One region of the Micromonospora sp. NPDC047521 genome, then DNA from elsewhere that is predicted to be linked to it. Evidence: riboswitches for the same ligand, from Rfam matches in the RefSeq annotation. Region 1 holds a riboswitch; each other region holds the start of a gene.
What was found. A riboswitch is a leader RNA that binds a small molecule or an ion and turns the genes downstream of it on or off. The one in region 1 is predicted to bind cyclic di-AMP.
Positions count from the first base shown of each region.

Region 1 (7,960 bases):
TAACCGGTCTTCTGCACGGTGTCGATGAGGTCGTCAGGTGTGACGCCGTCGACGTAGCGGACGGTGGCCTTCTCGGTGGCGTAGTTGACCGTGGCGCTCACCCCGTCCATCCGGTTCAGCTTCTTCTCGATCCGGGCGGCGCAGGCGGCGCAGGTCATCCCCCCGATCGCCAACTCGATCCGGTTCGGCGCCTCGGGCAGCGGTCTGCTGGTGGTGGTCATCGTCTGGTCCCGTCAGTTGTGCCCGTGCCCGGGGGTGCCGTGCTCGGCCTCCCCGGTCGGCGTGGTTCCGCTCGGGCGGGGATCGCCCCCGGCCGTGGCGGCGCCGGCGACGACCGTGAACTCGGCGGTGTGCACCGCTCCGCCGTGCCGGAAGTCGAGGTAGAGCCGGTAGGTGCCGGCCGACGGCACCTCGGCGAGGAAGGTGACGCCCGGGCCGGGGCGGGTACGGCCGTCGCCGGGCGTCCCGGCCGGGTGCACGTGCAGGTACGCCAGATCACCCCGGCGCAGCGCCACCAGGTGCCCGTACGCGCCCAGGTAGGGCTCCAGGTCGGTGACCGGCTGCCCGTCCCGGCTGATCGTCAGGGTGAGCGGCGAGGTGCGGCCGGGCTGCGGCTCGCCGGCCAGGGTGACCGTGTAGCCGTCGACGCTTGTGCTTGTCGCCGGGGCTGGCAGCGGCCGCTCGGTCAACTCGCCGGGGACTGTCACGTCCACCCCCAGGGTCAGCGGCTCGCCACCGGTCGGGGTGAAATCGGCGAAAGCCCGCCACTGCCCGGGACCGGCCAGCGGGGTGGCGACCCGCCAGGTGCCGTCCGAAGTCAGGTCGGGGTGGACGTGCCGGAAGCCGGAGAGGTCCCGGCGGGCCACGATCAGGTGCATCCGCTTGTCGTGTGCGACGTCGTAGCTGGTGACCGGGCGGCCGTCCGGGCCGTCGACAGTGAAGGCGAACTCGCCGGCCGGGGCGGCGACCGGGGCGAGGGTGTACCCACGGTCGGAGACGAGCAGGCCGCCGGGGAACCGGTCGACCGGTTCGTCGTGCTCCCCGTCGGAGTGGGCGGCTTCGCCGTCGTGCCGGATCTCCGCGGTGGGGACGCCGGGGTCGACCACGCGGCCGACCCCGTACGCCGTGCCGAAGACCGCCACGAGACCGAGGGCGAAACCGCCCAGTCGGGTCACCGTGTTCACGCCGGACCTCCGGATGAGCCGTCCACGAGCTCGTAGCCGGCCTCGTCGACGGCGGCCCGGACGGACGCCACGTCCAGCGGCTGGTCGCTGCTCACGGTGACCTGGCCGCTGGCGAGGTCGACCTGGACGTCGCGTACACCGTCGAGGGCGCTGACCTCGGCGCTGACCGCGCTGACGCAGTGCCCACAGGTCATGCCCTGCACCTGGTACGTGGTGTTGACCATCAGACCGTCTCCTCTGCCTCGCTACCGGTACCCGGTGGGGGTATCCGTCAGGTTGGACCGTACCATACCCCCCAGGGGTAGGCTATCCTGGTCGGCATGACCGCACCCACCCCGATCCGCGGGTACACCGCCAGCAAGGACCAGCTGCTCGCGCGGCTCCGCCGCGTCGAGGGCCAGGTCCGGGGCATCGAGAAGATGGTCGACGACGACCGCTACTGCATCGACGTGCTCACCCAGATCTCCGCGATCCAGGCCGCCCTCGACAAGGTGGCGCTGGGTCTGCTCGACGGCCACGCGCGGCACTGCATGCACGAGGGCGCCGCCGAGGGTCGGGCCGACGAGATGGCCACCGAGATGATGGCGGCCGTCGGCCGGCTGATGAAGCGCGGCTGACGCCCCTCAGTCCGACTCCGGGTAGAGCCGGACCCGGCGCAGCAACTGGGCGTTGAGCGCCACCACGACCGTGGACGCCGACATCAGCACGGCGGCCAGCGCCGGGCTCAACGCCACCCCGGCCCAGGCCAGCACCCCGGCCGCCAGGGGCAGCGCCACCACGTTGTAGCCCGCCGCCCAGGCCAGGTTCTGCCGCATCTTGCGGTACGACGCCCGGGACAGCCGCACCACGGCGCCCACCCCACGCGGGTCCGACGAGGCGAGCACCACCCCGGCCGACTCGATCGCCACGTCGGTGCCCGCACCGATCGCGATGCCCACGTCGGCGCGGGCCAGCGCGGGCGCGTCGTTCACCCCGTCACCGACCATCGCCACGGTCAGCCCCCGCCGCTGGAGATCGGCCACCCGGCCGTCCTTGTCCGCCGGCAGCACCTCGGCGAAGACCTCGTCGACACCGGGGCGGAACCCGAGTTCGGCGGCGACCGCCTCGGCCACCGGCCGCGCATCCCCGGTGATCATGGCGATGGTCCGGACGCCTTCGGCGCGCAGCTCGTCGACCGCCCGTCGGGCCTCCGGACGCACCTCGTCGGTCACCGCGAACGCGCCGAGCACGGTGTCCGGCAGCCGCACCAGATGCAGCACCGCCGCACCCCGCGCCGACCAGCGCCCGGTCGCCGTCTCCAGGTCGGCCGGGAGCGACACCCCCAACTCGCGAAGCAGCGCCGGCCCACCCACCGCGTACTCCGTACCCTCGACTGTCGCCCGCACACCGCGGCCCGGCAGCGACCGGAACCTGTGGGCCGGGGCCGGACCCGCGGACCCGGCCGCCGCGACTACCGCCCGGGCCAGCGGATGCTCGCTGTCCGACTCGACGCCGGCGGCGATGCGCAGCGCCTCGTCCCGCTCCACGCCAGGCGTCACAGTCACGTCGGAGACGGTGTGCTCGCCCCGGGTCAGCGTGCCGGTCTTGTCGAAGAGCACCGCGCCGACGGTCCGCATCCGCTCCAACGCCAACCGGTCCTTCACCAGGATCCCGGATCGCGCGGCCACCGCCGTGGAGAGCGCGACGACAAGCGGAATGGCCAGGCCGAGCGCGTGCGGGCAGGCGATCACCAGGACGGTTACCGCGCGGACCAGCGCCTCGTCGGTCCGGCCCAGCGCCGTCCAGACCAGCACGGTCAGCACGGCGGTCCCGGTGGCCAGGTAGAACAACGCGGCGGCGAACCGGTCGGCCAGCAGCTGGGCCCGACCGCCCGAGCGCTGCGCCTCGGCGACCATGCGCTGGATGCCGGCGAGGGCGGTCTGCTCACCAAGCGCCTCGACCCGGACCCGGATCGCCGAGTCGGTGGCGACAGTGCCCGCCACCACCCGGCCGCCGGCCGCGCGGGCGACCGGCCGCGACTCGCCGGTGATCATCGACTCGTCCAGCTCGGCACCGCCCTCGACGATGACCCCGTCGGCCGGCACCCGGCCACCCGGGCGGACCAGCAGCACGTCGCCGACCCGCAGCGCGTCCACCGGCACCGGTTCGACCCGGCCGTCGGCGGCCACCCGCTCGGCCTCGTCGGGCAGCAGCGCGGCAAGCGCCGCGAGGGCTCCCCGGGCCTGCCCGATGGCCTTCATCTCCTGCCAGTGCCCGAGCAGCATGATGGTGACCAGCGCCGCCAACTCCCACCAGAAGTCCAGGTCGAACGCGCCGACGCTGGTGGCCAGCGACGCGGTGTAGGCGACGGTGATCGCCATCGCGACAAGCAGCATCATCCCCGGTGCCCGGTCCCGCACCTCCCGGACCGCGCCGACCAGGAACGGCCAGCCGCCCCACCAGAACACCACCGAGCCGAGCGCCGGCCCCACCCAGGAACTCCCCGGCACGTCCCAGCGCGGACCGAGCCGGTCCGCCACGAGGTGACTGGTCAGCACCACCGGCACGGTGAGCACCAGGCAGACCCAGAACCGGCGGCGGAACATCGCCGGATCGTGACCGGCGTGCTTGTCGTGCCCACCGTGATGCTGACCGTGCGGACCATGTGGTGACTCAGCGTGCATGACTCCACGATCACGGGTCGCACTCCGCCGCGCGGGCGGTTCGGGGACCCCGACACTCCGCCACGACCTGCGCCCCACAGCCTGTGTGGTTAGCATTCCGACGATGGCCCTCCGGATCACGCTGCGCAGTCCGGCACCGGTGCCGCCGCGACACGGCGGCGCCCCCGGCCGGTCCAGCCAGTCGTTCACCGTACGTGATCAAGCGATCGGCATCCCGCGATCCGCCGCGCCCGTCACCGCATTTCCGCGGCGACGGTGAACCGACCGGCCCGCCGGCACGTACCCCGCACCGGATTCGTTGGGAGTCTCGCATTGGGTTCCGACCACAGCCGTTCCGTTCCGTCCGCCCCTCCCCGGGTACGGCGGATCCTCGTCGCGACCGTGGTACCCCTGTTCGTCGCCACGGTGCTCGCGGCTGTGGTGCTCTGGCCTCGGGGCGACTCCCCGCAGACCGGCGGGGGCGCGGACGTCCCGCGCTACCACGGCACAGTGACCCGCGTGGTTACCGAACCGTGCCCGCCCACGCCGCAGACCCCGGAGGGCACGCCGAACGCCGGCGACGGGCGGTGCGGCACGGTGGACCTCCGGGTGCAGGACGGGCCGAGCGCCGGGCAGCAGGTCCAGACACCGGTACCGGACGGCCCCGGAGCACCCCGGGTCGACGTCGGCGACGAGGTGATCCTGGTCGAGCTGACCGACCCCGCCGACCCCGGCGCCAGCAACTGGAACATCGCCGAACACCAGCGCGGCACACCGCTGGTGTGGCTGGCGGTGATCTTCGCCGCCGCGATCGTCGCGTTCGGCAGGTGGCGTGGCCTGGCCGCGCTCGCCGGGCTGGCCGCCAGCTTCGCCATCCTGCTCACCTTCGTGCTGCCGGGCATCGCCGCCGGCCGGTCACCGCTTGTCGTCGCGGTGGTCGGTGCCGCCCTGATCATGTTCGTGGTGCTCTACCTGACGCACGGGGTGACCGCGCAGACCTCGGTAGCTGTCCTCGGCACCCTGGGCAGCCTGGTCCTCACCGGCGTGCTCGCCACCATCGCCACCGCCGCCACCCACCTCACCGGTTTCGGCAGCGAGGACGCCACCACGCTGTCGATGTTCCAGGCCGACGTGGACCTGCACGGCCTCCTGCTCGCCGGGATCATCATCGGCTCGCTCGGGGTGCTCGACGACGTGACGGTCACCCAGGCGGCCACCGTCACCGAACTGGCGAACGCCAACCCGGGGCTGACCCGGTTGCAGCTCTACCGGGCGGCCACCCGGGTCGGCCGGGCGCACATCGCCTCCACGGTCAACACGATCGTGCTGGCGTACGCGGGCGCCTCGCTGCCCCTGCTGCTCCTGCTCACCGCCGACACGCGCCCCCTCGGGCAGATCCTCACCAGCGAGTTCCTGGCGCAGGAGATCGTCCGCAGCGCCGTGGCCACCCTCGGCCTCATCGCCGCCGTGCCGCTGACCACCGGGCTGGCCGCGGTGGTGACCGCCGCCGGACGGTCGAGCGCCGAGCCGGCCGACGACGTCCCCGTCCCCCGGCCCGAGCCGGACCGGGCGGAGGCCCTGGCCGCACTGAGCTCCCCGCGAACGGTCCCGGTGGACGGACCGGACCGGACGCGGACGACACCCCCGCCCACCGCCACCGACGGGTGGCCAGAGCCGAACAGGAGCACGGATACGGCATGGTGACACTCCTCAGCGTGACCAGATCGGGCATCCGGCCTGAGAACCGCATCACTGGTCACTCAACGCCATGGCGAAATGACGCTTTTAGTCGGCATCGGGACGTAGCTCAGGGGGGCGACTCTCGGGTAACCTCGCTGCCGGTCACCGCCGAAGGCGCGAATCGGCGCCTGCGGTGCCACCGCCCAATCGCCAGCCGGCGAGCCGGGAACCCAGGTACGTGGGGTGAATCCGCGTCAGCGGTAGGGGCCACTTCCGCCCCGAACCCGTCAGCTAACCCGGTCGGCGGTCGACGGAAGGGAACATCGTGACGGCACCCCTACGCCGCTGGTTGACGCCCGTGGTGGCCGTGATCGCCGCACTGACCGTGCTCGCCGGCCCCCTCCCGGCGAACGCCGCCCCGACGACGCCGACGCCGTCCGGGCACGAGGAGGACGGCGAGCCGACACTGCTCAACGACGTCATCGAGAAGACCAACCGGGACTACGTGGCGGCCAAGTCCCAGCTGGACAAGTCCAAGAAGCGGCAGGCGGAGCTGGCGGCCGAGGTGGACCGCGCGAAGGCCGAGCTGGACGCCCTGGCCCCGCAGGTCAGTCAGATCGCCGCCCAGTCCTACCGGACCGGTCGGATCGGCGCCATCGCGATGCTGCTGGAGAGCGACGCCCCCGACTCGTTCGTCAGGCGGGCCGCCGCGCTCGACGAGATGAACATGGTCAACGAGAAGAAGCTCTCCGAGGTCAACGCGGTGAAGGCCCGCGCCGAACAGGCGAAGCTGCTTCTCGACGCGGAGGTACGGGAGCAGCAGAAGCAGACCGCCCTGATGGCGAAGGAGAAGCGCGACGCGGACAAGGCGCTCGCCCTCGTCGGTGGGAAGGGCTTCACCGGAGGCCTGGTGGACGCCACGTCGCCGGTCGCCCGGATCGGTCCGGGACGCACCGCCGACGGCGACTGGAAGCCGCAGTCGTGCAGCGAGGACGACCCGACCACGTCCGGCTGCGTCACGCCGCGCACGCTGCACGCGTACAAGGAGGTCAAGCGGGCCGGCTTCAACAGGTTCGTGGGCTGCTACCGCTCCGGCGGGCCGTGGGAGCACCCGAAGGGCCGCGCCTGCGACTGGTCGTTGCAGAAGAGCGGCTTCAGCCCGTGGCACAACGACGACACCCGGACGTACGGCAACAACGTCGCCGCGTTCCTCATCCGCAACGCCGACCGCCTCGGCATCTACTACGTGATCTGGAACCGGCAGATCTGGTTCCCGGCGACCGGCTGGAAGTCGTACAGCGGGCCGTCGAACCACACCGACCACGTCCACATGTCGCTGCTCTGACCCACCCGCTCAGCTGATCGAGGGCCGTCCCGCACCGCGGGGCGGCCCTCGTCGCGTCAGGCGGCGGCGGGCGTCGACGGCCCGTCGGGTACGTCGAGCGAGGCGACGCCTGCCGGAACGGCCGCGACCGGGCGCACCACACCGGCGGCGAGCCGGTACGACACGCCCACCACCGCGCACCGCCCCCGCGTCACCGCGTCGGCCAGCACGGACGACTGTTCCAGCAACGCCTCGACGGTCTGTGCGATGTGGATGTCGACGATGCCGTCGATGTCGTCGACACCGTCGGCGGCGGCGCGACGGAGGCTGGGCAGCACGGCGTCCACGACTGCGCCGAGGTGCCCTTCGGGCGCCACGCCGGTGGAGGCGACCTCACGGGCTGCCTGGACCGCGCCGCACGAGTCGTGGCCCAGCACCACCACGAGCGGGGTGCCGAGCACCGTCACCGCGTACTCCACGCTGCCCAGCACCTCCGGGCCGGTCGTGTGCCCGGCCGTGCGGACCACGAACAGGTCACCCAGCCCCCGGTCGAAGATGATCTCGGCGGCGAGTCGGGAGTCGGAGCAGCCGACGATCACCGCGAACGGGTGCTGCCCGTCGGCGACCGCGGCCCGGTGCCCGGCGTCCTGGTTGGGGTGGCGCGGGGAGCCGCTGACGAAGCGCCGGTTGCCGGCGGCCAGCTCGGCGTACGCCAGGGCCGGCTCGGTGATCGTCGACGACTGGTCGGCGCTCCGCTGCGGACCCGGCTGCCCGCCGGATGCTCCGGGAAGGCTCATTCCCGCACCTCGTTTCCACGCATCTGACCTGGTCAGCCGGCTGTTCGACCGGCCGGTGGCGGGCGCTGGCCCGCTCCACGGTCACACGCACCACAAGATGCGTCAAGGTATGCGTGATATAGATTTCATACGTTGACGGCCAGAGTCGCTTCCGCGACGCCGCCCCGGAGGCAGGGCCGGCGAGCCTCGATGGCAGGGTGACGAGTGGGACGGACAACCGGAGAGGCGGTCCCACGATGACGGGCACGGCAACGGGTGCGACCGGCGGCGGGCGGAACTGGACGTTCCTCACCAACCACGGGCACGTTCTGCTGGCCATCGCCCGGGACCCCA
Region 1 covers NZ_JBVJGN010000002.1:27,342-35,301, forward strand. Annotated here, with positions in the region: gene ACZ6N8_RS03985 (heavy metal translocating P-type ATPase) at 1-221, opposite strand, end outside; gene ACZ6N8_RS03990 (hypothetical protein) at 234-1,184, opposite strand; gene ACZ6N8_RS03995 (heavy-metal-associated domain-containing protein) at 1,181-1,408, opposite strand; gene ACZ6N8_RS04000 (metal-sensitive transcriptional regulator) at 1,505-1,801, shown strand; gene ACZ6N8_RS04005 (heavy metal translocating P-type ATPase) at 1,808-3,847, opposite strand; gene ACZ6N8_RS04010 (YibE/F family protein) at 4,160-5,530, shown strand; cyclic di-AMP (ydaO/yuaA leader) riboswitch at 5,697-5,827, shown strand; gene ACZ6N8_RS04015 (coiled-coil domain-containing protein) at 5,832-6,851, shown strand; gene ACZ6N8_RS04020 (carbonic anhydrase) at 6,908-7,627, opposite strand; gene ACZ6N8_RS04025 (helix-turn-helix transcriptional regulator) at 7,864-7,960, shown strand, end outside.

Region 2 (6,177 bases), 470 kb from region 1:
GCAGGAGCGCAAGCAGGTCGAGGGCGTGCTTGCCGTGCGGGCCAAGTACGACGGCGAGAAGCAGAAGCTCGACACGTTGATCGCCACCCAGACCGAGCAGCAGAACGAGCTGGCCGCCAAGAAGAAGCAGATCGACGCCGAGATCAAGAAGCTCGAGGCGTCCCTGCCGAAGACCACGATCAAGACGGCCGGCTGCCCGACCATCAACGGTGTGGCCAACACCGCCGCGCAGAAGGCGATCAAGACCGCCTGCCAGCAGGTCGGCGATCCCTACGTCTGGGGTGCCACCGGCCCGAACTCGTTCGACTGCTCGGGGCTGACCCAGTACGCGTACAAGTCGGCCGGGATCTACCTCACCCACCACACCGGTGCCCAGTGGAAAGAGGGCGAGGTCGTCTCCCGGGCCGATGCTCGTCCCGGTGATCTGGTCTTCTTCTTCAGCGACCTGCACCACGTCGGCCTGTACCTCGGCAACGACCTGATGGTGCACGCGCCACGCGCCGGTAAGCCGGTGCAGGTGGCGAGCATCAACAACATGCCTGTCGCCGGGTTCCGTAGGCCGCCCAAGAAATAAAACTGATCCGCCCAGGCACGACGACGGCCCCCGGTCACCGACTGGGGGCCGTCGTGGTTTCTCAGGAGTTGCCGGTCAGCGGGGCGCGCCCACCGGGGACGGCAGCAACTGCACGTCGGCCAGGTTGACGTACATGATGCGGTGGCCGAACTGGATCTGCGCGTACCGGTTCTTGCCGCGGATCACGGTCCAGTCGCCGGGCGATGAGCCGTCGAACGTGCTGGCCCGGTAGTACTCGCCGGCCAGCACCGCGCCGACGGAGTACCGCTGACCGGCGGCCAGGGTGTACTGCAACGGGGAGATGGTCTGGTAGGGCACGCCCTCGGGGTAGGCGGCCTCCTCCGGGTACGCCCGCCCGTACACCGGGATGGTGGCCCGGCCGGGCTTCGGGACGGCAACCACGCCGACCGTCCAGCTCGCGGTGGGGGCGGACGCCGGGTTGTGGAACCAGGCCTTCTGTCCGAGGTACCAGATGGCCGTCCAGTCACCCTGCCGGCCGGCGAGGGCGTACGTCTGGCCGGCGGAGGCCCGGGCGCCGTGGTCGGACACCTCCATGGTGTTCGGGGTGCCGTCGGGGCGCAGCGCGATGTCGTTCACCAGCGGCGCGTCCGCGGACGGCGCGGCGCGCAGCACCACCGACGAGGAGCCGCGCGGTGTGCACGGCACGCCGGGGGTGACGCATCCGATGAACGCGGGCTGGTTGGTGGCGTAGTCCGGGTCGATCCGGACGAGGCCGGTGGCCGGGGTGCCGGTGTCCAGTCGCGGAGCGTGCAGCAGGTCGAAGTAGTGCGTCCAGTCCCAGTACGGCCCCGGGTCCCAGTGCATTCCGCGTACTGTCGACGCGACGGTGCCGGGCACGTTGTCGTGGCCGATGATGTGCTGGCGGTCCAGCGGGATGCCGAGCCGCAGCGCGAGGTGCCGGACGAGCTTCGCCGAGGTCCGGTACATCGCCTCGGTGTACCAGGTGCCCTGGGCGGCGAAGCCCTCGTGCTCCAGCCCGATCGACTTGGCGTTGACGTACCAGTTGCCGGCGTGCCAGCCGACGTCCTTGGTCTTCACGTGCTGGGCGATGTGCCCGTCCACCGATCGCAGCGAGTAGTGCCAGCTCACGTACGTCGGGTCCTGGACGAGCTTCAGCGTGGTCGCCCAGCTCGCCTCGGTGTCGTGGATGACGATGTACTCGATCTTCTGCCGGGCGGGCCGGTCGGAGAGGTCGTGGTTGCCGTAGTCGCCGTCGCCGAACGCCTGGTAGGGCGCCGGGATCCACTCGCAGGAGATGGTGCGGGGGCACTCCAGCCCGTCCGGGCGGGCGAGGCGACGCAGACCCAGCCGGTCCAGCCAGGAGCGCTCCGGTCGTACCGCGCTGGCCGGCAGCGTGATCCGCTGGCCGTCGTCGGTCACCCGGGACTCGCCGGCGCTGATCGTGGTGAAGACCTCGTCGGCGAAGGCCGCCGCGGCGTCGGCGCTGTCCGCGCCGGCGTAGCGGGCCACCGCGCCGTACCAGGTGGCCGGGTCGGTGCCGGCTCCGACCGGGGCACCCAACTCCCGCTGGTACGACGCGAGCAGCGCCGCCCCGCCACGGATGTTGGCGTTCGGGTCGGTACGCAGCGACTCGGGTGCGGCGCCGGTCAGCGCGGCGGCGGCGTCCACGGTCTGCAACGCGGCCGGGGGTGGCGCGGGGTCCTCGGCGGGTGGGGTCGCGGGTGCCAGCGCGGGCCGGGAGTCGTCGCCGCGCGGGTCCTCGGTGCCGGTGTCGTGGTGGCCGCGTCCGGGCAGGGCGGCGACGTGGCGGGCGTCGGTCAGGTGCATCGGGCCGTAGCCGCCGCTGGTGCTCGGTGTGCCGCCGTTGCTGTCCCAGCGGGACTCCAGGTAGGAGACACCGAGCAGCACGGTGGTCGGCACGCCGTACTCGGTCGCCGCGGCGGCGTACTGCTGCTGGCGGTCGGGGGCGGGCGCCGCTGCGGCGCCGGCGGGTGGCGGTATCGCGGTCGAGGCGGCGACCACGGCGGCGGCGAGCAGGGCGAGCCGGCCGGCGGACAGGGTTGGACGGTGCATCGAACCCCCCAGATTTGCGCGGATGAAGGTGAGGTCACCTTCGCGCCGCCCGGGAGCCTGCGTCAATACCTTTCCATCTGTCGAAGTCTTCGGAAAGAAATCTTCGCGTACGCCCCGTGACTCTCTCCAATCGGTACGGAGTGTCACGGCCGCACGGGTTGCGGATCGGTAACGGGCGTCTCTACTCTGGTCATTTGTCGGCCCGACAGCAGGTCCGCCCAGCCCGGGCGGTAACGGACCGACACCGCCGAGTCGCTTCCGAGCGAACCGGGGACCCACGTCCCCCCGGGGTGAATCCGCAGCCACTGCGGTAGGGCGCCAACTTCCCGCCCGAACCCGTCAGCTAACCCGGTAGGCGGTCAGGAAGAAGGAGAACGGAACCCCGGTGGCACTCCATGCCCCGCGGCCGTCGTCCGAGCGGTCGGCGCCAGCCGGCCCGACGTCGATCGTGCCGCGCCCACGCTGGTCCCGCTTCACCACCGCTCTCGCCGCACTGGCCGGCGTCGCCGTCGTCCTGACCGGCAGCGCCACCGCGGCCCACGCCGACCCGTCGGTCGCCGAGATCGAACGCCAGATCGACGCCGACTGGAACAAACTCGAACCGATCATCGAACGGCACAACGCCACCCGGATCGACCTCGCCGCCAAGCGCAGGCAGGCCGACGCGTTGGCCGCCCAGATCGCCCCGCTGGAGCGTCAGGTCGACGCCGCGATGGACAAGGTCAGCGCCCTGGCCGTGCGCGCGTACAAGGGCGAGAACGTCTCCACCGTCAACGCCGTGCTGGGCAGCCGGTCGCCGAGCGAGGTCGTCGGGCAGCTCGAAATGCTCGACCGTTTCGCGCACAACCAGCAGCAGGACGTCCGCGAGGTGGCCGACCTGCGCGACGAGTTGGCCGCGAAGAAGGCTCCGCTCGACGAGATGGTGTCCCAGCTGACCCGCACCGAGGCCCAGCTGGCGGCGAAGAAGAAGCAGATCAACGAGGAGATCGACCGCCTACAGAAGCTGCGCCTCAAGGTGTACGGCAACGGGGGCGGCGGCCCGCTGCGCCCCGCGCCCTGCCCGGCGAGCTACCCCGGCGGTGCTGCCGGCACGGCGGTGAAGTTCGCCTGCGCGCAGATCGGCAAGCCCTACGTGTGGGGGGCCGAGGGCCCGAACTCGTACGACTGCTCCGGGCTGATGCTCGCCGCGTGGGCGAAGGCCGGCGTGAGCCTGCCGCACAACGCCGCCGCGCAGAGCCGGGTCACGAAGAACGTCAGCCGGGCCGACCTGCGCCCCGGTGACCTGGTGTTCTACTACAGCGACATCCACCACGTCGGCATGTACGTCGGCAACGGCTGGGTGGTGCACGCCTCCCAGGCCGGTCAGCCGGTCAAGATGAAGAAGGTCGACGACGGCCCGATCCACAGCTACGGCCGCCCCGGCTGATCAGAGGTGACCGAAGGGCCCGTCGCGATCCGTTCGCGGCGGGCCCTCGTCGTTCTTGCCTCAGCGGGTCGGCCAGGTGCGCCAGTGCTGCCAGGCCCGGCTGGGATTCGGTGCCGGTGACCAGCGCGTCGAGGTCGCTGGTCGTACATTTGTTCGATAGAATGCCCACATGGCTTCCTGGTCCGAATTCGCCGCCGACGAGCCCCGACTCGCCGACGGGATCCGCGTTCTCCTCCAGCAGTACGGGCCGGGCTTCGGCTACCTGGCCACGGTCCGCGCCGACGGCGGGCCCCGGGTCCATCCGGTTTCCCCGGTCATCACCGACGAGGGCTTGTTCTGCTTCGTCATCGACTCCCCGAAGCGCCGTGACCTCGAACGGGACGGCCGTTACGCGCTGCACTCGTTCCCGCCTGAGGAGAGCGACGACGAGGCGTACGTGGCGGGTCACGCCCGACCGGTGACCGACCCCGCCCAGCTGGCCCGGTTGGCCCAGGGTGCCCGGGCCGAGCCGCACGCCGACTGGCGGCTGTTCGAGTTCACCGTCGACGTGGCGATGTTGACCCGCCGCGAGCAGCCCGTCGCGGGCATTCCGGGTTACGCGCCGGGCCGGCCGGCCGTGCAGGTCTGGCTCGATCCGCACGCTCCGCCGGTGGCTGCCGCGCCTGTCGCCGTACCGCCGGCGCGGCCGACCCGTCGCAGCCGTGACGTGCAGTGCACGGCCGCCTGACCACGGCCAGAAAGACGCCGGTGCCGGCTCCGTCGTGACGGAGCCGGCACCGGGTGTACGCGGAGAAGCTACGCGGCGCGGTAGGCGTTCCACGCGGTGATCATGCGGCTCGCCTGTCCCGGGGTGAACTGGTACATGCACGAGTCGTAGGTGTAGTCCATGAAGTTGGTGATCGGGTCCAGCCCGGTCGCCGAGCAGGTGTTGCGCCCGGTCGGGCACTGGTAGGCCGGCGACGCCTCGGCCGGGGTGTCGCTGACGCCGTCACCCGAGCCGCCGCAGCCACCCTGGAAGGTGTGGTAGAGGTTCAGCCAGTGGCCGACCTCGTGGGTGCCGGTGTCGCCCTGGTTGTAGTTGGTGGCGGTGCCGCCCGGCAGCGACTCGTTCAGCGCGACCACGCCGTCCATGCTGCTCAGGTTGCGCTGCGGGAAGGTCGCCCAGCCCAGCAGGTCGTTGCTCAGCTCACCGAGGTAGATGTTGAGGGTGTTCTTGCCGCCCACCCGCAGTGAGGACTTCATCGACCGCTCCGCCGACGAGCCCTGCACGATCGGGTACCACGACGGGTTCGTCACCCGGTTGATCTTGTCGAGTCGGAAGGCGAACGCGGTGACCGCTCCGCCGGTCGAGCCGGCGTAGGCCTGGTTCAGCACGGTGATCTGCGAGGTGATCATCGAGTCGGGGATGTTGCCGCCGGCCCGCGTGCTGTTCTCCTGGATCACGTGCACGACCACCGGGATGGTGACCGTGGCCAGCGCCGTCTCGCCCGCGCCGGTGCGGAAGCTGGCGCGCTCGCGCAGCGCCGCCGCGAGGTCCGCGTCCCGCTCGCGGACCTGCTTCGCGGTCAGCTCGTTCGGGTCGTGCTTGGCCTCCGCACCGGGCTTCATCCGGGCGTTGGAGTGGCTGTCTGCCGGCTCGGCGCAGGCGCCGCCGGGCGCCGCGGAGAAGGCCGAAGCAGCCGGAACGACGCCCACCGCGGCGGTGCTGAGCAGCAGCGCGAAGGTCGTCGACGCGACACCGGCGGCACGCCGGGTCAGCAGGTTGGGACGGGGTCCCATGGGCCCACCTCTTTCTGGCGGCGCGACAGGGGGTGTGTCACGCCGTGGCTGGCAACGTGTGGCAGACGTTACAACTGATCGACGTATTTGAGAACGACCATATGTTGCCGTCCGGAAACTTCTTCCTGGGCGTGCGGGGTGGCGGGCTCGCGGGGGTACCTGGGTGCGCCGGCTCGACCACTCGGGTACAGTGGTGCCGCTCGCGGGTGTAGTTCAATGGCAGAACATCAGCTTCCCAAGCTGACAGTGCGGGTTCGATTCCCGTCACCCGCTCCACGCACGGAAGCCCTGGTCAGGACACATGTCCCGCCAAGGCTTCCGTGGTTCTAGGTCATGCTGAAAC
Region 2 covers NZ_JBVJGN010000002.1:501,904-508,080, reverse strand. Annotated here, with positions in the region: gene ACZ6N8_RS06315 (C40 family peptidase) at 1-574, shown strand, start outside; gene ACZ6N8_RS06310 (N-acetylmuramoyl-L-alanine amidase) at 650-2,629, opposite strand; cyclic di-AMP (ydaO/yuaA leader) riboswitch at 2,865-3,001, shown strand; gene ACZ6N8_RS06305 (C40 family peptidase) at 3,015-4,055, shown strand; gene ACZ6N8_RS06300 (pyridoxamine 5'-phosphate oxidase family protein) at 4,225-4,782, shown strand; gene ACZ6N8_RS06295 (zinc metalloprotease) at 4,851-5,834, opposite strand; tRNA gene ACZ6N8_RS06290 (tRNA-Gly) at 6,037-6,110, shown strand.
Region 2: linked by a shared signal. The riboswitch ahead of ACZ6N8_RS06305 (C40 family peptidase) and the one ahead of ACZ6N8_RS04015 (coiled-coil domain-containing protein) in region 1 are both predicted to bind cyclic di-AMP.

Region 3 (7,960 bases), on a different contig from region 1:
CGGCGAGACCGGCGGCACCCGCTGGGAGTCCGCAGGCGAGGGCACGTACTCGGTCGAGGGAGTCGACGAGGCGCCGCAGGGCACGTCTGTCACCCTGCACCTCAAGCCCGCCGACACCGAGGACAACCTGCACGACTACACCTCCGAGTGGACCCTCCGCGAGATCGTCAAGCGTTACTCCGACTTCATCGCCTGGCCCATCCGGATGACCGTCGAACGCCCCGGCGCCGACGGTGCGGACGCCACGAGCGAGGTGCAGACCCTCAACTCGATGAAGGCGCTCTGGGCGCGGCCCCGCGACGAGGTCGACGCCGCCGAGTACAACGAGTTCTACAAGCACGTCAGCCACGACTGGGCCGACCCCCTCGAGGTCGTGCACATGAAGGGCGAGGGCACCTTCGAGTACGAGGCGCTGCTGTTCCTGCCCAGCCACGCCCCGCTCGACATGTTCGCCCCGCAGGGCCGCCGCGGCGTCCAGCTCTACGTCAAGCGCGTGTTCATCATGGACGACTGCGAGGCGCTGGTCCCCACCTACCTGCGCTTCGTCAAGGGCGTGGTCGACGCGCACGACCTGTCGCTGAACATCTCCCGCGAGATCCTGCAACAGGACCGGCAGATCCAGATCGTCCGCCGCCGTCTGGTCAAGAAGGTCCTCGCCACGGTCAAGGACCTCAAGGCCAACCACCCCGAGCGGTACCGCACCTTCTGGACCGAGTTCGGCACTGTCGTCAAGGAAGGGCTGATCGACGACACCGACAACCGGGACACCCTGCTGGAGATCCTGTCGTTGGCGTCCACCAACGACCCGGCCGAGCCCACCGACCTCGCCGGCTACGTCTCGCGGATGAAGGACGGCCAGAGCGACATCTGGTACGCCACAGGCGACTCCCGGGCCACCATCGAGAACTCTCCGCACCTGGAGGCGTTCCGGGCCAAGGGCCACGAGGTGCTGCTCCTGACCGACCCCGTCGACGAGGTGTGGGTCGAGCGGGTCGGCACCTACGACGGCCGGCAGTTGCGCTCCATCGCCAAGGGCGAGGTCGACCTGGACACCGACGAGGAGAAGCAGCAGGCCGAGACCGAACGTGAGCAGCAGCGGCAGGAGTTCGCCGCGCTCGTCGAATGGCTGGGCGCCACCCTCGCCGACAGTGTCCGGGAGGTCCGCCTGTCGTCGCGGCTGACCACCTCACCGGCCTGCGTCGTCGGGGACGCGCACGATCTCACCCCGACGCTGGAGAAGATGTACCGGGCGATGGGGCACGAGATTCCGTCCACCAAGCGGATCCTGGAGATCAACCCGGGTCATCCGCTGGTCGCCGGGCTGCGCAAGGCCCACGAGCAGGGCGACTCCTCCGAAACCCTGACCGAGACGGCCGAGCTGCTGTACGGCCTGGCGGTGCTCGCCGAGGGCGGCGAACTGGCCGACCCGGCCCGCTTCACCCGGACGCTCGCCGACCGGCTGGCCCGCACCCTGTAGTCGCTCCGACCGGCGGGGCACCCGGCAGGGGCCCCGCCGGTACGCGACCCTGACCTCTGCCCGAACGTCGATTCCGGGAGGGCCCGTGCCTGTCGGCACAGTGATCTTCAGCGGCCAGGGGCCGCACGGCGACCCCTGGCACCCGTTGGCGCAGACCAGCGCCATCCTCGCGGACATGATCGGTGGTGCCGCCGTCGTGACGTCCGTCGACCGGCTCGCTACCGCGCTCGACGGTGCCCGACTGCTGGTGGTGAACGCGAGCGCCGACCGGTCCTCCCCGGTCCCCGACGACGCGCTCTTCGGGCTCGTTCTCGACGGCTTCCTGGCCGGCGGCGGCAACCTGCTCGCCGTCCACAGCGCGACCCTCGCGTTCCCCCGGGTGCCGAGCTGGCGTGCCACGATCGGCGCCGCCTGGGAGCACGGCCGTTCGTTCCATCCGCCGATCGGTTCCAGTCTCATCCGGCGGACCGCCGTCGCGCATCCGATCACCGAAGGGCTCGGCGACATCGAGGTCTTCGACGAGCGCTACACCGACCTGGAACGGGTCGATGGCGTCCACATCGAGCCGCTCTACGGGCACCGGGAGGGCGGCGTCTTCCACCCGCTCGTCTGGGCCCGCACGGCAGGGGACAGCCGGATCGTCTACAGCGCCCTCGGCCACGACGGCCGGTCGTACGAGTCGCCAGGCCACGTCGAGCTGCTGCGTCGAATCGTCGCCTGGCTCCGCCCAGAGCGCTGATCGCAAACGGTCCATCGTGGTCACTGCACAGTGCCGCGAGGCCCGCAACCGGTGGGCGCAACGCGGAGCGCTGCCCGGTGAAGAACTTCACAGCGAGTGGGCGTTCGTCACCGACCGTGCCTAACGTCGGTCGGGTTCGCCACTGCGGACACCACGGCCGGCAACGCCAAATCCTGCCCCCGGTCGTCGGAACCCAGTCCACCGGGCAGGAGCGGGGGACCCAGGTTTTCCGGTGCACGTCACCTCGGGGTGAAGCCGCCACCGCGCGGCCGGGCTCCTCGGCCCGAACCCGACAGCTCACCTCGCCGGCGTGGAGGAAATTCATGACTTCTGCTCACACGCCCCGTCATCGACGGGTCACCACCCGCCGCCTCGCCGTCGGCACCCTTGCCGTCGGCGCGGTCACCGGTGCTGTCGCCCTCTTCGGCCCGGCCGCCCCGGCGCAGGCCGGCGTCAACTGGGACGCGATCGCCAAGTGCGAGTCCGGCGGCAACTGGAAGACCAACACCGGTAACGGTTACTACGGCGGGTTGCAGTTCTCGCAGAGCACCTGGGCCGGTTACGGCGGCAAGAAGTACGCCGCACGCGCCGACCTGGCCAGCCGCGGCGAGCAGATCGCCGTCGCCGAGAACGTGCTCGACGGGCAGGGCATCGGCGCTTGGCCGACCTGCGGCAAGAAGGGCGGCTCGTCGGGCGGCTCCGCCACCAAGTCAACGAAGTCCACCAAGTCAACGAAGTCGACCAAGTCAACGAAGTCGACGGAGTCGAGCTCGAAGCCCGGGCCGTCGCGCGGCGAGAAGCCGGCGACGCGCGACAACGAGCGCACCGCGCCCGCGGCGGGCGGCGAGACGTACACCGTCAAGCCGGGCGACACCCTGTCGGAGATCGCCGACCGCCAGCGCTCGACCGGCGGCTGGCAGGCGCTGTACGAGCGCAACCGGCAGCTGATCGGCGCCGACCCGGGTCTGATCTTCCCGGGTCAGCGGCTCAGCCTCTGACGCACGACGCATGACGCACGAACGCTCGGCCGGGTCACCGGCCGAGCGTTCGCGCGTGACGACGCGGGTCGCGGTCAGGCCGCGGTGGCGGACGCCCTCTGCTCCCGCTGCTGTGCGGGCAGCGGCCCGGCGTTGCGGCCCCAGCGCGGCGCGGTCCCGCCGGGCCAGCCGGGGCGGCTCTCGTCCCGTACGTCGTCGACTGTCATCTCGACCGACGTGGACTCGCCGCGGGCCAGCCGCAGCGAGTGCTCGGCGCCGGTGCGGGCCTCGCACGGCCACCCCTGGCCGGCGCACTGGAGATTGCGGCAGTGCCCCTCGTCGTCCGGCTCGTGGGCGCTCAGCACGTCGACCGCGAGCTGCCAGAGCAGTGGGTCGGTCACGTCGTGCGGACGCTCGACGCGACGGCTCGGTCGGTTGCTGGTGTCGTCGGACATCGTAGGGCCCCCCTCGTCAGGCTGTTCCCCTCAAGGGTCACCCGTGGGCGGTCGGCTAAACCGCCGACCTGCTGTGATGTGTCACCGATCGCAGGAAACGCGGCCATCAGTCGGGCAATAGCGGCATCTCGACGCCGGGATCGCGGCCGAGCAGCACCGCCCGGGTGAGGGCCGCCGATCCGAACCGGTCGCGGACCGCGTCGACCGCCGCGTCGAGGTCGGTGCCGGGGTCGGGTTGGAAGGGCAGCTCCGGCTGGACCGGGTTGTCGTCGAGGTTGCCCACCGAGACGCCGATCAGGGTCACGCCCCGCCTGTCGATCTCGGGCTGGGTCGCCCGCAGCAGCGCCCGTGCGGCGGCGAGCACCTGTGTGGTGTCCGCGGTCGCCTTGCCCACCGTGTGCGAGCGGGTGGCCCGCGTGTAGTCGCCGAAGCGCAGCCGCAGCACCACCGTGCGTCCGGCCCGTCCGGCGGCCCGCATCCGCCTGGTGACCCGGTCGACCAGGCCGGCGAGGATCGCGTCCAGCTCGGCCGCCGCGTGCGGGGCGCGGCTCAGCGCGTGCTGCGCCCCCATCGACCCACGCCTGCGGCCCACCTGCACCGGCCGGGGGTCACGGTTGTGGGCCAGAGCGTGCAGGTGCCGGCCCGCGCCCGCGCCGAGCAGCGAGACCAGCGCCGCCTCACCGAGCCGGGCCACGTCGCCGACCGTACGGATCCGGCGTTCGCGCAGCCTCGCGGCGGTGATCGGACCGACACCCCAGAGCCGCTCGACCGGCAGCGGATGCAGGAACGCCAGTTCGCCGTCGGGTGCGACCACCAGCAGCCCGTCCGGTTTCGCCACCCCGCTTGCCACCTTCGCCAGGAACTTCGTCCGCGCCACGCCCACCGTGATGGGCAGGCCGACCTGCTCGCGGACCTCCCGACGCAGACCCTCGGCGATGTCGGCCGGGGGCCCGACCAGGCGGCGCAGGCCGCCCACGTCCAGGAACGCCTCGTCGATGGAGAGCCCCTCGACCAGCGGGGTGGTCCGCCGGAAGATCTCGAACACCGCTCGGCTCGCCACCGTGTACGCCGACATGCGCGGTGGCACCACTATCGCGTCGGGGCACAGCCGGCGTGCCTGCTGGCCGCCCATCGCGCTGCGGACGCCCCGTGCCTTCGCCTCGTAGCTGGCCGCGAGCACCACCCCGCCGCCGACGATCACCGGGCGTCCTCGCAGGCGTGGGTCGTCGCGCTGCTCGACCGACGCGTAGAAGGCGTCCAGGTCGGCGTGCAGGATGGTGGCCCCGGGCGACACGTACACATGTTCGCATAGCGCCTGTCGCCACGACAGTGACCTGGGCGAACGCGGTCACGTGTCGATCAGTCGAGGCAGAATTCGTTGCCCTCGGGGTCGGCCATGACGAGGTGGCCGGTGCCCAGCGGGGGAGCGGGTTCGTGTCGGGCGAGCCGGGTGGCGCCGTACGCGACGAGCCGTTCGGCCTCCGCTTCGAGGGCCGCCATCCGCTCGTCCCCGGCGAGGCCCGGCGCCGCGCGGACATCCAGGTGGACGCGATTCTTGACCTGCTTGCCCTCGGGTACGCGCTGGAAGAACAGCCGTGGTCGGGAGCCCTCGGGGTCGACCACCGCCGAGGCGTCGTTGCGGTTCTCCGGCGGAACGCCCATCGCGTCGAGTGCCTGCTCCCACGACTCGAAGCCGCCGGGCGGGCCCTGCAGCCGGTAGCCGAGCGCCTCGGCCCAGAACCTGGCCAGCGCGGCCGGGTCGGCGCAGTCGAACGTGATCTGCACGTCGCGTGGCATGGCAGCTCCCTGATCTCGTCGGTCATGGTCCCAGCCTTTCGGAAATCGCGGACAGGATCGTTCCTAGATCCGTGCAACGATCGGCGGGTGAGTGTCGAGGCGACCACCGAGCGGGTTCTGCGGTTGTTGGCGCTGCTGCAACGACGACCGTCCTGGACGGCCGCCGACCTCGCCGCGCAGCTGCGCGTCACCGACCGCTGCGTCCGCCGCGACGTGCAACGCCTGCGGACGCTCGGGTATCCGGTGCGCGCGGTGTCAGGTGTCGGTGGCGGCTATCAGCTCGGCGCGGGCACCCGGCTGCCGCCGTTGCTGCTTGACGACGAGGAGGCGATCGCGACCGCCGTCTCCCTGCGGCTGGCGTCCGGGGGCACGGTCACCGGGGCGGGCGACGCGGCCCTGCGGGCGCTGGCCAAGCTCGACCAGGTGATGCCGTCACGGCTGCGCGCCGAGGTGCGGGCGGTGCACGGCGCCACGGAGACGCTCATCGGGCCGGTCGTCGAGATCGACGCGGAGCTGCTGGTGATGCTGGCACGGGCCTGCCGCGACGCGGTGCGGGTGCGGTTCGGCTACCCCGGACGGGACGGGGAGCGCGAGCGGACGGTCGAGCCGGTCCGGATGGTCACCACCGGCCGACGGTGGTACCTGATGGCCTGGGACGTCGATCGGGCCGACTGGCGGACGTTCCGCCTGGACCGGATGCGTACGGCGGTGGCCACGACCTGGCGCTTCCGGCCCCGCGCGCATCCCGACCCGGTCGCCTTCGTGCAGCGGTCGGTCACCGGGTCGCCGTACCGGTACGTCGCCCGGGTGCGGGTACGCGCCCACCCCGACCAGGTGCGGGCGTCGGTGCCGCCGCAGGTGGGCCGCGTCGAGGACGACCGCGACGGGTGGTGTGTGCTGCTCGTCGGCGGCGACGATCTGGACTGGCTCGCCGCGCACATCGCCCGCCTGACCTACGAGGTGCAGGTGGTGGAGCCCGCGGAGCTGCGTGACGCCGCCGCCGGTCTGGCGCGCCGCCTGGCGGCGATGGCCGAGCCCGCCGAACCGGGCCCGGTCAGTCCGGGGCGGGCCGGGCGCGGACGGTGAACTCCCGCAACGACACCGGGCCGCCGTCCGGAGCGGTCCACGGTGCCGTGCGGGTGCCCGTGCACCGCCACCCGGTGCGTTCGTAGAGCGCGACGGCAGCGGCGTCCCGCACGGCCACCTCGAGCACCAGGTCCATCGCGCGCTCGTCCGCCCACCGTCGGGCGCGGGCCAGCAGCGCGTCGCCGAGCGCCAGCCCGCGCGCGGCCGGCGCCACGAAGAGGCGCGCCACCTCGGCTGTCGGCCGGTCGGCCTCGGACAACCTGTGCACCGCGACATGTCCCACGATGGCCGCGTCCGGCGCGACGGCGACCCAGGCCCGTGCCGGTCGCGGTTCGCACAACCACCGGTGCGGGTCGGCGGGCCAGTTCATCGGGTACCCGTCGACCCGGTGCACCTCGGCGAGGGCCGCGACACATCCATCCAGGTCGGTGGCGCGGCGGCGGCGGACGTGCGGCGGGATCACAGGTCGTCGAACGGGCGGGCGTAGCGGAACTCGCCCCGGATCGTGTCGCGCCACGCGTTCATCGGGCGGGCCATGAAGTACTGCGGGCCCCACGGCCGCGGCGGGGTGACGCCCACCTCGACCGCCGGCCGGAACCCGAAGCGCGGGTAGTAGTCGGGGTGCCCGAGCAGTACCACCAGGGGTTCGTCGCGCGCGTCGGCCGCGCCGAGCACCGCGTGCATCAACGCGCTGCCCACCCCGCGCCGCTGCCACCCGGGCAGCACGCCCAGCGGCCCCAGGCCCACCGCCACGGGCTCACCGGCCACCCGGGCGCGGGTGCCCACCACGTGCCCCACCACCTGGCCGTCCGCGTCGGTCGCCACCAGGGAGTACGCGGGTAGCCAGCAGTCGTCGGCGCGCAGCGCGTCGACGAGGGTGGCCTCGACGGGGACGCCGTCACCGCCGGCCGGCGCGACGAAGGCCGCGGAGTGCACCGCCCGGATGGCATCGACGTCGGCGGGTGTCTCGCGTCTGATCAGCACCGCGCCACCATAGGCGTGCGGCGCCGCCGGCCGCACGGGGTTATCGCCCCTGCCGACCTGGGGCGGGAGGTCAACCGACGGCGGTGGCCGACGGCGGGGCGCTGCCGCCCTGCGGCACCTCCGGGGTCATCAGTCGGATGATCTCCGCCTGGTCGGCGGGCGACGGCAGCCCCCATCCCGGTCGGTAGCCGTACACCTCGTGCAGTGGGGTGGAGCCGGTGCGACCGTCCAGGATCTCCACGGCGTCGGTGTCGATCAGGCCTGGGTGTTCGACGCCGCACGCCTCGGCGACCTTGGTGAGGTCGCGGCGCAGCGTCGCCAGATAGTTGGCCGCCCGGACCGACTTCAGGGTCGGGTCCAGGCCTCGGGCCAGCCAGGCGTTCTGCGTCGCGACGCCGGTGGGGCAGGTGTCGGTGTGGCACTTCTGCGCCTGGATGCAGCCGAT
Region 3 covers NZ_JBVJGN010000020.1:34,080-42,039, reverse strand. Annotated here, with positions in the region: gene htpG (molecular chaperone HtpG) at 1-1,477, shown strand, start outside; gene ACZ6N8_RS28935 (ThuA domain-containing protein) at 1,563-2,216, shown strand; cyclic di-AMP (ydaO/yuaA leader) riboswitch at 2,371-2,541, shown strand; gene ACZ6N8_RS28930 (transglycosylase family protein) at 2,540-3,214, shown strand; gene ACZ6N8_RS28925 (hypothetical protein) at 3,289-3,648, opposite strand; gene dinB (DNA polymerase IV) at 3,755-4,942, opposite strand; gene ACZ6N8_RS28915 (VOC family protein) at 5,008-5,445, opposite strand; gene ACZ6N8_RS28910 (helix-turn-helix transcriptional regulator) at 5,533-6,531, shown strand; gene ACZ6N8_RS28905 (GNAT family N-acetyltransferase) at 6,500-6,994, opposite strand; gene ACZ6N8_RS28900 (GNAT family N-acetyltransferase) at 6,991-7,515, opposite strand; gene ACZ6N8_RS28895 (glutamate synthase-related protein) at 7,586-7,960, opposite strand, start outside.
Region 3: linked by a shared signal. The riboswitch ahead of ACZ6N8_RS28930 (transglycosylase family protein) and the one ahead of ACZ6N8_RS04015 (coiled-coil domain-containing protein) in region 1 are both predicted to bind cyclic di-AMP.